One region of the Streptomyces sp. NPDC046887 genome, then DNA from elsewhere that is predicted to be linked to it. Evidence: riboswitches for the same ligand, from Rfam matches in the RefSeq annotation. Region 1 holds a riboswitch; the other holds the start of a gene.
The links. Region 1 has a riboswitch for cobalamin ahead of ABZ945_RS28210 (energy-coupling factor ABC transporter permease). Riboswitches for the same ligand answer to the same signal wherever they lie in the genome.
Positions count from the first base shown of each region.

Region 1 (7,464 bases):
GCCCGAGGCGCGCAGCCGGTCCAGGGTCGCCAGCAGCCGCTCCTGGCCGTGCGGGTCGAGCCCGGCCGTCGGCTCGTCCAGGATCAGCACCCGGGGCCGCATGGCCACCGCGCCGGCGATCGCCGCGCGCTTGCGCTGCCCGTAGGAGAGCAGATGGGTGGGCCGGTCCGCGAGCGCCGTGATGTCCAGCGCCTCCAGGGCCTCGGCCACCCGGCCGCGTACCTCGGACTCGGCCAGCCCCAGGTTCATCGGCCCGAAGGAGACGTCCTGGGCGACCGAGGCGGCGAACAGCTGGTCGTCCGGGTCCTGCACCACCAGCTGCACCGTGGTGCGCAGCCGCACCAGCCCGGCCCGGTCGTACGCCACCTCCTCGCCGGCCAGCCGCAGCAGCCCCCGGTCCGGGCGCAGCCCGCCGCTGAGCAGCCGCAGCATGGTGGTCTTCCCGCTGCCGTTGCGGCCCAGCAGCGCCACCGCCCGGCCCTCGGCGACCGCGAAGTCCACCCCGCCGAGCACCGCGGGCCCCTCGTCGTAGGCGTACCCGGCGCCCACCAGCTCCACGACGGGCAGCCCGCCCGCGACGGACGTCATGACAGAAGACCTTTCAGTACGAGAGTGGCGGTCACCAGGGCGGCCAGCAGCGCGGCCGTGGCGGCCAGGAAGCGCCGGGAGAGGGCCGCCTCGGGCACCAGGACCCGCAGGGTGCCGTCGTACCCCCGGCCGGCCAGCCCCTCCTGGAGCCGCGCCGCCCGGTCGAAGGAGCGGACGAAGGCGATGGCGCCGAGTCCGGCCAGCGACCGCCAGGCCGCGGCCCGGCTCGCCTGCCCCAGCCGGGCCGCCTGCGCCTGGCGCACCTTGGCCACCGTGTCCAGCAGCAGGAAGCCGATCCGGTACATCACCAGGGCCACGTCCACGACCGGCGCCGGCACCCCGGCCCGTACCAACCGCGGCAGCACATCCGACACGGGCGTGGTGAACGCGAACAGCAGCACCCCCAGGGACGCCGCCGAGGTGCGCAGCAGCAGCTGCCCGGCGTGCAGCGGGCCGTCCGGGGCGAGCGACACCGCTCCGGCGCCGCCGCCCACCTGGAACAGCAGCGGGATCGCGCCCGTCACACAGAAGCCCAGCGGGAGGCGGAACGCCCGCCACAGCAGCCGGGGCGCCACCCCGGCCGGGCCGAGCAGCACCGCCAGGGTCGCGGCGCCGACCAGCGGGGCCCCCGGCCAGGCCGGCAGGCACACCGCGCTGAGCGTCAGACCGAAGCCCAGAACCGCCTTCTCCACCGGGTGGCGGCGGCGCCAGCGGCCGGCGTGCGCCGCCGCGTCGATCGGCAGCACCCGGTTACCCGGCAGCCCCGGTGTCCCGGGCCGCACCCGGGCCCGGGTCGGCGGCGGCCGCCGCACCCCCGGTGCCCTCGGCGGCGAGCGCCCGCGCCTCGCCCTGGCGGCGGCCGCGGCGCAGCCCGAAGTAGTACGCCAGGACACCCGCGCCCAGCGCCGCCTGGAGCGCGAACAGCGCCGACTCGACCTCGCCCGACGGCGGCTCGTACAGCGGGCTGAACCAGGGCTCGTAGTCCGGCTTCAGCTCGGTGATCGCCGTCTCGGCCTGCGCGTCGGCGCCGGCGAACGGCTCCTCCTTGTGGTCCCCGAGGCCCAGCGCCAGCGGGAGCACGGCGAGCGCCGCCACCACCAGCAGCAGCAGGGTGTTGATCTTCGCGTTGCGGCTCATCGCGCGGCCGCCTCCTTCTCCTCACCCGAGGCGCCGGCCTTGCCCGCGCCCTTGCCGGTCACCTTCGACAGCACACCGAGCCGCAGCAGTTCGCCCTTGCTGGACTGCGTCAGCAGCCGCATCACCAGCACGGTGAGCAGGCCCTCGCTGACCGCCAGCGGGATCTGGGTGAGCGCGAAGATGGAGCCGAACTTGGCCAGTGCCCCGGCGAAGCCGGTGCCCGGGTCGGGGAAGGCGAGCGCCAGCTGCACGCTGGTGACGCAGTAGGTGGACAGGTCGGCGACGAACGCGCCGAAGAAGACCGCCACCATCAGCGGCGCCCCGAAGCGGCGCAGCAGCCAGTAGGTGCCGAACCCGGCCCACGGTCCGACGATCGCCATCGAGAAGACGTTGGCGCCGAGCGTGGTCAGCCCGCCGTGTGCCAGCAGCAGCGCCTGGAACAGCAGGGTGATGGTGCCGAGCACCGCCATGATCGGTGGCCGGAACAGGATGGCGCCCAGCCCCGTACCGGTCGGATGGGAGCAACTGCCCGTCACCGACGGTATCTTGAGGGCGGACAGCACGAAGGTGAACGCCCCGGACGCACCCAGCAGGAGCGTCGACTCCGGGTTGCTCCGGACCTCGCGGGTCAGGGCGCGCACTCCGTGCACGACAAACGGAGCGGACGCGACGGCCCAGGCAGCCGCGTGCGCGGGGGGCAGATACCCCTCGGCTATATGCATGGTCGGGAGACCCTCTCCAGCACCTCGTGGATGGACAACGCGCCCTGGCCGGTCTCCTGGCTGACGGGTCATGCCGCCTCGGCTCCGCCTTCCCGGACGTGGCGGTCTCCCGCGGCGGTCCAGTGGCTTCCCGGAGGGGTTCCCCCGAGGGTGGAGCCGGACTTCCCGATCACAGTGGCGAGGGCCGCACCGGTACCGCACCGGATTTCCCGTACACCAAGGCGGTGTGACCCTAGTGCGTTGACCAGGTACATCACAACCCGCGTACCGGTGCTTCCGCCATCCCGCCGGGGTGGCGGAGGGCCACCCATGGGGGTCACTTCTTCCGGTAGCCGTACGCCTCCGCGGCCGCCGCCTCCACCGCGTCCAGGTCGCCGCCGGCCGCCGCCGTGACCACCGCCGCCACCGCCCCCTCCACGAACGGCGCGTCCACCAGCCGCGTGCCGTCGGGGAGTTCGTCGTCGGCCAGCAGGGCCTTGACCGTGAGCACCGCGCTGCCGAGGTCGGCCAGCACGGCCACCCCCGCCCCGCCGTCCACCGAGACGGCCGCCGCCGCGATCAGCTCCGTACTGGTGCCGAACCCGCCGCCCGGCAGCCCACCCGCGGGCGCCAGCGGGGTGCCCGCCCCGCCCGCCAGCCCGCGCGCCAGATCCGCGACCGACCCCGCGACCTCGGCGCTGTGCGACACCAGCACGATGCCGACCCGTCCCTCGACCCCGCCGCTCATCCCCGTCGCCCCTCTCCCTGGTCCGCTTCACCGGCCGCCTCCGCCAGCGCGGCCAGCAGCAGCGCCGCCGAGGTCGCCCCCGGGTCCTGATGGCCCTCGCTGCGCTCACCGAGATAGCTGGCCCGGCCCTTGCGCGCCCGCATCGGCACGGTCTCCGCCGCGCCCCGCGCCGCCGCCTCGGCGGCCGCCGCGTACGCCCCCGGCCCGTCCGCCGCCTGGGCCAGCGCGGCGACCGCCGGCTCCAGGGCGTCCAGCATCGTCTTGTCCCCGGCCTTCGCCCCGCCGAGCTGCCCGACCGCCGCGACCCCCGCGCCCAGCGCCTCCGCCAGCTGCCCGGGACCGACCTCCGCCGCTTCCCCGAGCGCCTTGCCGGTGCGGCGCAGCAGCGTGCCGTACAGCGGACCCGAGGCCCCGCCCACCGTGGAGATCAGCTGCCGCCCGGCCAGCGTCAGCACCGCACCCGGCGACTCGGGGGCGTCCTTCGCCAGCTCCGCCGCCACTGCGGTGAACCCCCGCTGGAGGTTCGCCCCGTGGTCGGCGTCCCCGATCGCCGCGTCCAGCTCCGTGAGCTGCCCGGCCTCCCGCTCCACCGCCGCCGCGGCGGCCGCCATCCACCGCCGGAAGGCGTCCGTGTCCAGCACCGCGCTCACCGTCCCCACCGCAGCGCCGGGGTGGACACCGGCGCGTCCCACAGCCGCAGCAGCTCCTCGTCGGCCCGGCACAGCGTCACCGAGCAGCCCGCCATGTCCAGCGAGGTGACGTAGTTGCCGGTCAGCGTGCGGGCCACCGGCACCCCGCGCTCGCCCAGCACCCGGTGCACCTCGGCGGTGAACCCGTACAACTCCAGCAGCGGGGTGGCGCCCATCCCGTTGACCAGCACCAGCACCGGTCCGCCCGGTGGCAGGTCCTCCAGCACCGCCTCCACCGCGAGGTCCGCGATCTCCCCGGAGGTCATCATCGGGCGGCGCTCCCGGCCCGGCTCGCCGTGGATGCCGATGCCCAGCTCCAGCTCCCCGGTCGGCAGGTCGAACGAGGGGCTGCCCTTGGCCGGGGTGGTCACCGAGCTCAGCGCCACCCCGAAGCTGCGCGAGCTCGCGTTGACCTGCCGCCCGATCGCCTCCACCCGCTCCAGCGGCGCCCCCTCCTCGGCCGCCGCCCCGGCGATCTTCTCCACGAACAGCGTCGCCCCGGTGCCGCGCCGCCCCGCGGTGTAGAGGCTGTCGCGGACGGCCACATCGTCGTCCACCAGCACCTTGGCGACCTGGATGCCCTCGTCCTCGGCCAGCTCGGCCGCCATGTCGAAGTTGAGCACGTCGCCCGTGTAGTTCTTCACCACGAACAGCACGCCCCGCCCGCTGTCCACGGCCGCTGCGGCCCGGACCATCTGGTCCGGCACCGGGCTGGTGAAGACCTCGCCCGGGCAGGCCGCCGCCAGCATCCCCGGCCCGACGAACCCGGAGTGCAGCGGCTCGTGCCCGCTGCCCCCGCCCGACACCAGCGCCACCCGCCCCTCCACCGGCGCGTCCCGCCGGACCACCAGCCGGTTCTCCACATCGACGGTCAGCTCGGGATGGGCGGCCGCGATCCCCCGCAGGGCGTCGGCGACCACGGTCTCCGGAACGTTGATCAGCATCTTCAACGGTGTCTCCTCGCCACGTCAGCCGCGCGGAATCCTCAAGTCTTCTCCGAAGGCGAGCCGGACCGCGGCGGACCCTCGCCCGTGCCGCCGCCCTTCATCATCCGCCATGGGCCCCCGGACCGCACGTGCCCACCCCGCGGCCCCGCCGGTCCGTGTTCCCGGTGACCTCCTCGCCCCGATGCCGCCGAGGCGGCACCGGCCCGGGACCGCTTTGCCGGTTCGGCAAGTTGCCGTGCCGACGTGTGGCGGAGGCGGCAAGGCTGGGCGCGTCCGAGACAAGGAGCCCCGATGAGCCCACCGACCCATCTGCCCACCGCGGCACGGCCGTCGCCGCGCCGCCTGCCGCACTCCGCGCACCCGGCGGCGGCCCTGGTGCTCGCCCTGCTGCTGATGCTCGCCGGCGCGGCCTGCTCCCCGCCGCCGGCGGGCGACGAGGTGCCCGCCCACGCCGCCGCCACCCATGACGACCCCCGGTTCGCCACGACCTTTCGGCACGAGTTCGCCGAGGTGGACGGCGTCCGAATGCACTATGTGACCGGCGGCAGCGGCCCGCCCGTGGTGCTGATCCACGGCTGGCCGCAGACCTGGTACGGCTGGTGGCCGATCATGCCGGAACTCGCCGAGCATCACACGGTCTATGCCGTCGACCTCCCCGGACTGGGGGACAGCACCGGCACACCGACCGGCTACGACAAGGCCACGCTGGCGCGGTACGTCCACACGCTGGTCGCCGAGCGCCTCGGGGTGGACGAGGCCGCCGTCATCGGGCACGACTTCGGCGCCGCGGTGGCCTTCCAGTACGCCAGCCGGTTCCCCGGCGACACCGCCCGCCTCGGCTACCTCGACCTGCCACTGCCCGGGCCCGCGATCGACGCACCCACCTACCGCGCACTGAGCTGGCATATCGCCTTCCACTCCCAGCGGCGGATCCCCGAGGCGGTCGTCGGCGACGACGTCCGCGCGTATCTGGCGCTGTTCTACCCCCAGGTCGCCTTCCGCGGCACGGCGTTCGGCGGCACCTCCGACCGCTCCCCGTTCACCGGCGCCGAGATCGACGAGTACGCCCGTACCTACCGCCGGCCCGCGGCCCTGGCGGGCGGCTTCGCGCTCTACCGCGCGCTCGACCAGGACGTCCGGGACACCGTGGCGGCGGCACCGGTCCGGGATCCGGTCCTGCTGATGACCGCTCAGGGGCAACTTGACGCCATCCGGTCCACCGCGGCCCCGCGGATGCCCCGTATCGAGCGGGCGGTGGACGTACCGAACGCCGGGCACTGGCTGGTCGAGGAGAACCCCCGGTTCGTCACCGCCGAACTGCTGCGTTTCCTCAAGGGGTGACCGCGCCACCGGAGCGATGGGTGACCGCTGCCGCCCGGAGCGCGTCTCCCTGGGCGAGGACGCCGCCTTCCTGCCCACCCGAAAGAGAGCCCGCCATCGTGCACACCTACGACATCACCGTGACCACCACCGCCTCGCCGGAGACCGTCTGGAGACTGCTGGTCGACGCCGCGAGCTGGCCACTGTGGTCCAGGGTGGACAGCCTGGACGCGGCCCGGTCGGTCGGCCTGGACCCGGGCGGTGACGACGGCGTCGGTGCCGTGCGGGCCTTCCGGACGGGACGCACCGTGACGGGGGAGCGGCTGACGGAGAAGGTCGAGCCACGCCTCCTGGCCTACGAGGACGCCTTCAACCCGTCGATGCGCGACTACCGCGCGCGTATCGAGCTGACGCCGGCCCCGGGCTCCGGCACGGTTATCCACTGGTACGGCACGTACCGGACGGGCCGGCTGACGGGCCTCTTCCTGCCGCGCTACCTGCGGACATTCATGCGGGGCATGGCGGAGGGGCTGGCCCGCCACGCCGAGGAGCAGCAGGGCGGGCCGACCCGGTGACCCCGGTCGTCAGCGGCCCACGGGGGTCTCCCGTGCCACCCGTGACAGCTTGTCGGGGTTGCGCACCGCATAGACCCCGGTGACCCGGTCGTCCTCGATCCGGACCGCCACCACACTGTCGATCTCCCCGTCGAGGCGGACGATCAGCGCCGGGCAGCCGTTGATCTGCGCCGGCTCCAGCGACACCTCCTCGTCCGTCTTGCGCAGCACCCCGGCCAGCCAGCGGACCACCTTGTCCGGCCCCACCAGCGGGCGCAGCGCGGCCTGGCGGAGCCCGCCGCCGTCGGTCAGCGCCACCACGTCCGGCGCCAGGATGTCGAACAGGCCTTGCAGGTCGCCGGTCTCCACCGCCTGCCGGAACGCCCCGAGCACGGCCCGGGTCTCTGCCGGGGAGACGGCGGCGCGCGGCCGGCGCGCGGCGACATGGCCGCGCGCCCGGTGGGCGATCTGGCGGACGGCCACCGGGCTCTTGCCGACGGCCTCGGCGATCTCCTCGTAGCCGAGGGCGAACACCTCGCGCAGCACGAACACCGCCCGCTCGGTCGGCGGCAGGGTCTCCAGGACCAGCAGCATCGCCATCGACAGGCTCTCGGCCAGCTCGACGTCCTCGGCCACGTCCGGCGCCGTCAGCAGCGGCTCCGGCAGCCACGGCCCCACATACGACTCCTTGCGCCGGGCGAGGGTACGGAGCCGGGTGAGGGCCTGGCGGGTGGTGATCCGGATCAGATAGGCGCGCGGTTCGCGCACCTCCGCGAAGTC
Region 1 is NZ_JBEYXH010000041.1:26,082-33,545, reverse strand. It holds gene ABZ945_RS28225 (ATP-binding cassette domain-containing protein) at 1-588, opposite strand, end outside; gene cbiQ (cobalt ECF transporter T component CbiQ) at 585-1,334, opposite strand; gene ABZ945_RS28215 (energy-coupling factor ABC transporter substrate-binding protein) at 1,339-1,725, opposite strand; gene ABZ945_RS28210 (energy-coupling factor ABC transporter permease) at 1,722-2,447, opposite strand; cobalamin riboswitch at 2,476-2,711, opposite strand; gene ABZ945_RS28205 (PTS fructose transporter subunit IIA) at 2,764-3,174, opposite strand; gene dhaL (dihydroxyacetone kinase subunit DhaL) at 3,171-3,815, opposite strand; gene dhaK (dihydroxyacetone kinase subunit DhaK) at 3,821-4,813, opposite strand; gene ABZ945_RS28190 (alpha/beta hydrolase) at 5,102-6,151, shown strand; gene ABZ945_RS28185 (SRPBCC family protein) at 6,250-6,705, shown strand; gene ABZ945_RS28180 (RNA polymerase sigma-70 factor) at 6,715-7,464, opposite strand, start outside.

Region 2 (7,464 bases), on a different contig from region 1:
TCGGCGAGCGCCATCCAGCCGCCCATCATCCGGCGCAGCGCCGCCGACTGGACGGCCGGCTCGTCATGGGCGGCGAGCTGCTCACGGGCGAAGACCCGGATGATCTCGTGGAAGCGGTAGCGGAAGCCCCCGGTGGACTCCACCCCCACCACATCCAGCATCTGCACATCGACCAGCGGTTCCAGCAGGTCGGAGGGGAAGGGCCGGTCGTCGTCCAGCAGCGCCCCGGCCAGCCAGCCGGGCAGCGAGGGCCCCTGCGCCAGGCTGAGCAGGCGCAGCAGCCGCCGGTCGTCCGGACGCAGCCCGTCGTGGGTGAGCGAGAGGCTGGCCCGCATGGTCATCTCGCCGTGGGTCAGCTCGTCCAGTCGATGCCGCTCGTTGGCGAGCCGGTGCACCATCGACGCGAGCGTCCAGTGCGGGCGGGCGGCCAGCCGGGCGGCCACGATCCGCAGCGCCAGCGGCAGCCCGCCGACGGTGCCGACCAGGGCCTCGGCGGCGACCGCCTCACGCTCCACCCGGTCGGCGCCGATGACCCGGCCCAGCAGTTCCAGGGCGTGCCCGGTGCCCAGGACGTCGAGCTCCACGCGGTGCGCGCCGGGCAGTCCGGTGAGCCGGACCCGGCTGGTGACCAGCACCGCGCAGCGGCTGCCGCCGGGCAGCAGCGGCCGGACCTGGCTCTCCGAGGCGGCGTCGTCCAGGACCACCAGGACCCGGCGGGCGGCGAGCAGGGTGCGGTACATCTCGGCCCGCTCGTCCAGCGATTCAGGGATCACCGGGCCGGGGATGCCGAGGGCCCGCAGAAAGCGCCCGAGCACCTCGGAGGCGGTGGCGGGGGTGCCGGTGCCGCGCAGATCGCAGTAGAGCTGGCCGTCGGGGAAGCGGGCGTCGGCCAGGCGGTGGGCGATATGGGTGGCGAGGGTGGACTTGCCGGTGCCGGGCTTTCCGACGATCACGGCGAGCCCGACGGCGCGGCGCTCCCCGGCGCCGAGCAGGATCTGCTCGATGGATTCGATGCGCTGCTCGTCTCCGACGAAGTCCGCGGTATCGGCAGGGAGTTGCCGGGGCACCTCGGGCGTGGTGGCCGGAGGCGGCGCTTCGGCGCCCGTGCGGGCGGTGGGTCCCTCGATGGGCCGACCGGCGACGTCCTGCTCACCGAGGGGCCGGGAGGCTTCCCCTCGACTGGTGGCCCCGGTCGATCGGTCCTCGCGGCTCGCCGTGGTCCCCGGGCCCGGCTCGTCGGCGCGGACGGGTGGGTCCGGGACGTCGTCGGCCGCGGGGGCCGGTGGCTCGTGGGTGGCGCCGCGCCGGTCCGGCGGCGCGGGGATGACGACGGGGTCCGGGGCACCCACCGGGGGCCCGGGGGCGGCGGGAGCGCCGGCGTCATCCATGGAAGCGTCGGAACCAGTGGCGCCCGGCCCGCTCCCGGCCGGGGGCGGCACCTCGCCGGCCAGGATCGCGGACTCCAGCCGCCGCAGCTCGGTGCCGGGCTCCAGTCCCAGCTCCTCCACCAGCAGTTCGCGGCCCACCCGGTAGGCCTCCAGCGCCTCGGCCTGGCGGCCCGAGCGGTACAGGGCCAGCATCAACTGGCCGCGCAGCCGCTCCCGTAGCGGATGCTGGTGCACCAGGAGCTGGATGGCGCCGACCAGATGGTGGTGGCGTCCCAGGTCGAGTTCCAGCCCGATCCGGGTCTCGGTCGCGGTCAGCCGCTCCTCGTCCAGCTGGCGCGCCTTGCTGCGCAGGGTGTGGCCGGATATCCCGCCCAGGCAGTCACCGAGCCACAACTGCTCGGCCGAGCGCAGCAGTTCGACGGCTTCGGCGACCGCTCCCCGGCGCTCCGACGCCCGGGCGCCGGCGACCCGGCGGCCGAACACGGCGGCGTCCACCGCGTCCTCGTCGGTCTTCAGCACATAGCCGGGCGGCCGGGTGGTGATGGCGGCGTCGATCCGTACGGCGGTGAGGAGCTTGCGCAGCCGGGAGACGCAGATCTGCACCTGGGTGCGGGCGGTGTCCGGGGGGTCGTCGTCCCAGATCAGGTCCACCAGGTGGTCGGTGCTGACGACCCGGTTCGCCTCCAGCAGCAGGGCCGCGAGGATGGCCTCCTGGCGCCCGGGCGGCACGCGCACGGGGCCGCCGGGCCCGATGACCTGTAACGGTCCGAGAACACGGAAGACGACGGTGTCCTCGGTCTCGGATGCCCCGCCGGGCGAACCAGTCAATGAGTCTCCCAGCCGGGGGCGCACGGGAACAGGGGTGAGAAGCGGTGCGGCCGAGCAGCGGAGCGGTGAGCGTGCGCTGGCTCATTTTCACGGAGGATTCCGCACTTGTCCATGGTGTGTGGATTCGGTGATGGTGAACGGTTTCGGCCTGCTCGCACGAGCGCGGCCGCCGGGGATAGGGCGGGGATAGCGGGGGGTTGCGGCTCCGGCGCACCGTGGAGGTGCCTCCGCCTGGCCGGGCGGGGGGGCGTACGGAAAGGACTGCCCCATGCAGAGCCGGCAAGCCGGGCCCCTGCCGCCCAGCCGTGTCGTCACGGACTCCGGTGTCGACCATGTGCGACTGGCGTACCACTACCTGGACAGCGGCGATCTGGACGGCCTCGGCTCGCTGCTGCACGAGGGGGCGCCGGGCGCCGTCCCGGACCCCGCCCCGTACGGCGGGCGGCACCATATCCAGCGGATCGTCGCCGAGGGTGACTGCGTGGTGGTGATGGGCCGACTGGTGCCGGGGCTGGGCGAGTTCGTGGATGTGTTCACCCTGTCGGCGGAGGGCATGCTGCGAGGCTGCCGCCGCTATCACGCAGGACGGCGATAGGAGCAGGCCGGGCGGGATTCCCCCTGGTCAGCCGGTTCACCCACCCGGTGGAGTGGTCCAGCTCACTTTCCGAATCGTGGACGCGGTCGGACGGACGGTCGACCGGACCCGTAGGGTGGCCGGTGCAGCTGGTTCGCCCCGTCCGCCAGACGGGAGGCGTCGTAAGAGGGAACCCGGTGGGAATCCGGGACTGCCCCGCAGCGGTGAGCGGGAACGACCGCCGTCATACGCACTGGGCCCGCCGGGCCTGGGAAGCGACGGCCAGTAGGTGTCCTCCTTCGGGGAGGGCGGGCCCGCGAGTCCGAAGACCTGCCCGTTGCCCGTGCGCGAAACGACCGCGTACGGCTGTCCCGGTGACCCCGAGGGAGGGTCGGCCCCCATACCAGGCGGAAGACCGCGCTTGCCGCGCGTACCGGTCCCCGCCCGGTCGGTCGAACCTTCGCCGTCCTCGTCCCCGTCTCCGGGACCTCAGGGATCCATCTCGCGAAGGAGATCTCCGTGACCACGAAGTCCGCAGCCGCGGCAGCACGGGCCACCGTGTACGGCTACCCCCGCCAGGGGCGGAACCGTGAACTCAAGAAGGCGATCGAGGGGTACTGGAAGGGCCGGGTCACCGCCGACGCCCTCCGGGCCACCGCCGCCGAGCTGCGCGCCGGGAACTGGCGGCAGCTCGCCGAGGCCGGCGTGCACGAGGTGCCCACCGGCGACTTCTCGTACTACGACCAGGTGCTCGACACCACGGTGATGGTCGGCGCCGTGCCCGCCCGCCACCGGGAGGCCGTCGCCGCCGACGCCCTGGACGGCTACTTCGCCATGGCCCGGGGCACCCAGGAGGTCGCGCCCCTGGAGATGACCAAGTGGTTCGACACCAACTACCACTATCTGGTGCCCGAACTGGGCCCGGACACCGTCTTCACCGCCGACTCCACCAAGCAGGTCGCGGAGCTGACGGAGGCGCTGACGCTGGGGCTGACCGCCCGTCCGGTGCTGGTCGGCCCGGTCACCTATCTGCTGCTGGCCAAGCCCGCCCCCGGGGTGGCCGCCGACTTCGACCCGCTCACCCTGCTGGACCGGCTGCTGCCGGTGTACGCGGAGGTGCTGGCCGATCTGCGGGCCGCGGGCGCCGAGTGGGTGCAGCTGGACGAGCCCGCCCTGGTGCAGGACCGCAGCCCGGCCGAGCTGAACGCGGCCGAGCGCGCCTACCGCGACCTCGGCGCCCTCACCGACCGCCCGCAGCTGCTGGTCGCCTCCTACTTCGACCGCCTGGGCACGGCGCTGCCGGTGCTCGCCAAGGCGCCGGTGGAGGGCCTGGCCCTGGACTTCACGGAGGCCGCCGCCGCCAACCTGGAGGCCCTGGCCGCGGTCGGCGGACTGCCCGGCAAGCGGCTGGTCGCCGGTGTGGTCAACGGCCGCAACATCTGGGTCAACGACCTGGAGAAGTCCCTCGCCGTCCTCGGCACCCTGCTGGGCCTGGCCGAGCGGGTGGACGTCTCCGCCTCCTGCTCGCTGCTCCATGTGCCGATCGACGCGGCGGCCGAGCGGGACATCGACCCGCAGATCCTGCGCTGGCTGGCCTTCGCCCGGCAGAAGACCGCCGAGATCGCCACTCTCGCCAAGGGCCTGGCCCAGGGCACCGACACCATCGCGGGCGAACTGGCCGCCAACCGCGCCGCTCTCGCCTCCCGGGCCGGCTCCCCGATCACCCGGGATCCGGCGGTACGGGCCCGGGCGGCCGCGGTCACCGACGCCGACGCGCGGCGCTCCCAGCCGTACGCCGAGCGGACCGCCGCCCAGCGCGCCCACCTCGGTCTGCCGCAGCTGCCGACCACCACCATCGGCTCCTTCCCGCAGACCGATGAGCTGCGCACGGCCCGCGCCGACCTGCGGGCCGGGCGGATCGACGCCGCCGGCTACGAGGAGCGGATCAGGGCCGAGATCCAGGAGGTGCTGTCCTTCCAGGAGAAGGCCGGGCTGGACGTCCTGGTGCACGGCGAGCCCGAACGCAACGACATGGTGCAGTACTTCGCCGAGCAGCTGACCGGCTATCTGGCGACCCAGCACGGCTGGGTGCAGTCGTACGGCACCCGCTATGTCCGGCCGCCGATCCTGGCCGGTGACATCTCCCGCCCCGAGCCGATGACGGTGCGCTGGACCTCGTACGCCCAGTCGCTCACCGCCCGCCCGGTCAAGGGCATGCTGACCGGCCCGGTCACCATGCTGGCCTGGTCCTTCGTCCGCGACGACCAGCCGCTCGGGGACACCGCCCGGCAGGTGGCGCTCGCCCTGCGCGACGAGGTCGCCGATCTGGAGGCCGCCGGCACCTCGGTGATCCAGGTGGACGAGCCGGCGCTGCGGGAGACCCTGCCGCTGCGGGCTGCCGACCACGCGGCCTACCTGGCCTGGGCGACGGAGGCGTTCCGGCTGACCACCGCCGGAGTGCGGCCGGACACCCAGATCCACACCCATATGTGCTACGCCGAGTTCGGCGACATCGTGCAGGCCATCGACGACCTGGACGCCGATGTGATCAGCCTGGAGGCCGCCCGCTCGCATATGCAGGTGGCCCGGGAGCTGGCCGCGCACGGCTATCCGCGCGAGGCCGGGCCCGGGGTGTACGACATCCACTCCCCGCGGGTGCCGAGCACCGAGGAGGCGGCGGCCCTGCTCCGTACGGGTCTGGAGGCGATCCCGGCCGAGCGGCTCTGGGTCAACCCGGACTGCGGGCTGAAGACCCGCGGCTGGCCGGAGACGCGCGCCTCCCTGGAGAACCTGGTGGCGGCGGCCCGTACGGTCCGCGAGGAGCTGGCCGGCTCCTGACACCCGCGATCGTGGGGGCGGGACCGGGAGAGCCGTACCGCGGCTCTCCCGGCCTCCGCCACCCGGTCCGCTCAGAGCGGGTCGGTCGCCTTGGCGGTGGCGAAGCCGTACGCCCGCTCGCACTCCTCGAACCGCTCGATCAGCAGCGGGTCCATCAGCGCGGTACCGGGCCCGTAGAACTTGCCGAACTTCTCCCGGTACTTGGCGAACCAGTGCGGGTGCTCGGCCAGGAAGAAGACATCGTGCAGGGCGATGGAGCGGATCGCGAGCACCGGGACCGGGGCGCGGCTGACGGCGAAGGCGGGGTTGCGGGCCGCCGTGACCTCGCAGTCCGGATGGAACTGGCCGATCATCAGGCCCTGCGCCACATACTCGTCCTTCACCCGCTCCTGGGCCCGGTCGAGCAGCGGGGTGTCCTCGGGGCTCAGATCGGGCAGCACCACCACCATGGCCTGGAGCATCGGGTTGCGGCCCTGCCAGCTGGTCAGCGTGTACTCGCGCAGACTGCTGCGGGCGATCTCCTCGACCAGCTCGGGGGTCGGCGCATGGCCCACCAGCCGGATGCGGACCTCCATGGTCCGGTTCTTCCGGGAGGGGGTGACGAACGGGCAGATCGGGCCGGTGCGGCCGATCTCCGGATGGCTCTGCGCGATATAGCCGGTCAGCCAGGAGTCGACCGCCGCCAGGGTGGACGCGTAGTCGACGTCGACCGCGGTGGGGCTCACGGCGCACCCGTCAGATCGGCGACCCGGCCGACCGCGACGGCGGCGAGCCGGTGCACCTCGGCCGGGTCGGGGATACGGGCGTTGACGAAGGTCAGCACGGAGTCCTTGGCCACCACCACCCAGGCGGTCTCGATCCGGAAGTGGTCGACGGTGGACACCCAGCGCACCGCGAATCCCCCGTCGCCCAGGTCGACCGGCTCCAACGCCGTCCGGGTGATATCCAGTTGGACTCCGTCGTTGAGTTCCATCCGGTAGTGCCCGCAGCGGCTCGCCGCGTCGTGGAACTGCTCGTACACCTCCCGGCAGGCCCCCTGGCCGAACTGCGCGACATGGTGGAACACCACCGAGCCGACGATGTTGGTGAACAGCGCGGAGGCATGGTGGGTGGTGTCGGGGTGCGAGCCGTGGGTGAGCATGTTGGTGAGGTCCACCAGGGTCCGCCCCGACTCGTCGCCGGAGACGAACACCGGGTCGTAGGCGGCGCTCGGTTCCTCGCCGAAGAACGACTCGTCAAGGTCCTCCTCGTCCAGCAGCAGCTGCCGGAACGCGGCGTCGTCCATCGCGGTCTCCTATCGGCGTACGAGGCTGAGCGGGCGGATGTCGGTCCAGTTCTCCTCGACGTAGGCGACGCAGGAGGCCCGGTCGGTCTCGGCGAGCACCACCGTCCAGCCCGCCGGCACCTCGGCGAAGGCGGGCCACAGCGAGTGCTGGCCCTCGTCGTTGACGAGCACCAGGAAGGTGCCCTCGGGGTTGTCGAAGGGGTTGCCGCTCATGGTGTCTCCCTGTGCGGGGCGGAAGGGACGGGGCTCAGCACGCTGGTCAGATAGCGGTGCACCCCGCTGATCGAGGTGAACAGCGCCATGTCCTCGAACTGCGGGTCGATGACCACTCCGTGCCGCTCCTCCAGCCCGTGCTGGAGGACGAGCAGGGTGAAGGAGTCGACGACCAGCTCGGCGTCGTCCGGGAACTCCTCCGGTGGTCCCAGCCCCGCCTCCTCGGTGAGGATCGCCCGGATGTCGTCCTTGGTGACCACGAGTCCCCCTGTCGGTTCGATCTGCCGGTTCGATCTGTTGGTTCGGTTCTTCGTCGGATGTACGGGTCAGCGGTGCCG
Region 2 is NZ_JBEYXH010000016.1:33,654-41,117, reverse strand. It holds gene ABZ945_RS17120 (BTAD domain-containing putative transcriptional regulator) at 1-2,123, opposite strand, end outside; gene ABZ945_RS17115 (nuclear transport factor 2 family protein) at 2,485-2,811, shown strand; cobalamin riboswitch at 2,974-3,122, shown strand; gene metE (5-methyltetrahydropteroyltriglutamate--homocysteine S-methyltransferase) at 3,310-5,628, shown strand; gene ABZ945_RS17105 (DUF6875 domain-containing protein) at 5,700-6,353, opposite strand; gene ABZ945_RS17100 (hypothetical protein) at 6,350-6,913, opposite strand; gene ABZ945_RS17095 (MbtH family protein) at 6,923-7,126, opposite strand; gene ABZ945_RS17090 (acyl carrier protein) at 7,123-7,386, opposite strand; gene ABZ945_RS17085 (class I adenylate-forming enzyme family protein) at 7,453-7,464, opposite strand, start outside.
Region 2: linked by a shared signal. The riboswitch ahead of metE (5-methyltetrahydropteroyltriglutamate--homocysteine S-methyltransferase) and the one ahead of ABZ945_RS28210 (energy-coupling factor ABC transporter permease) in region 1 are both predicted to bind cobalamin.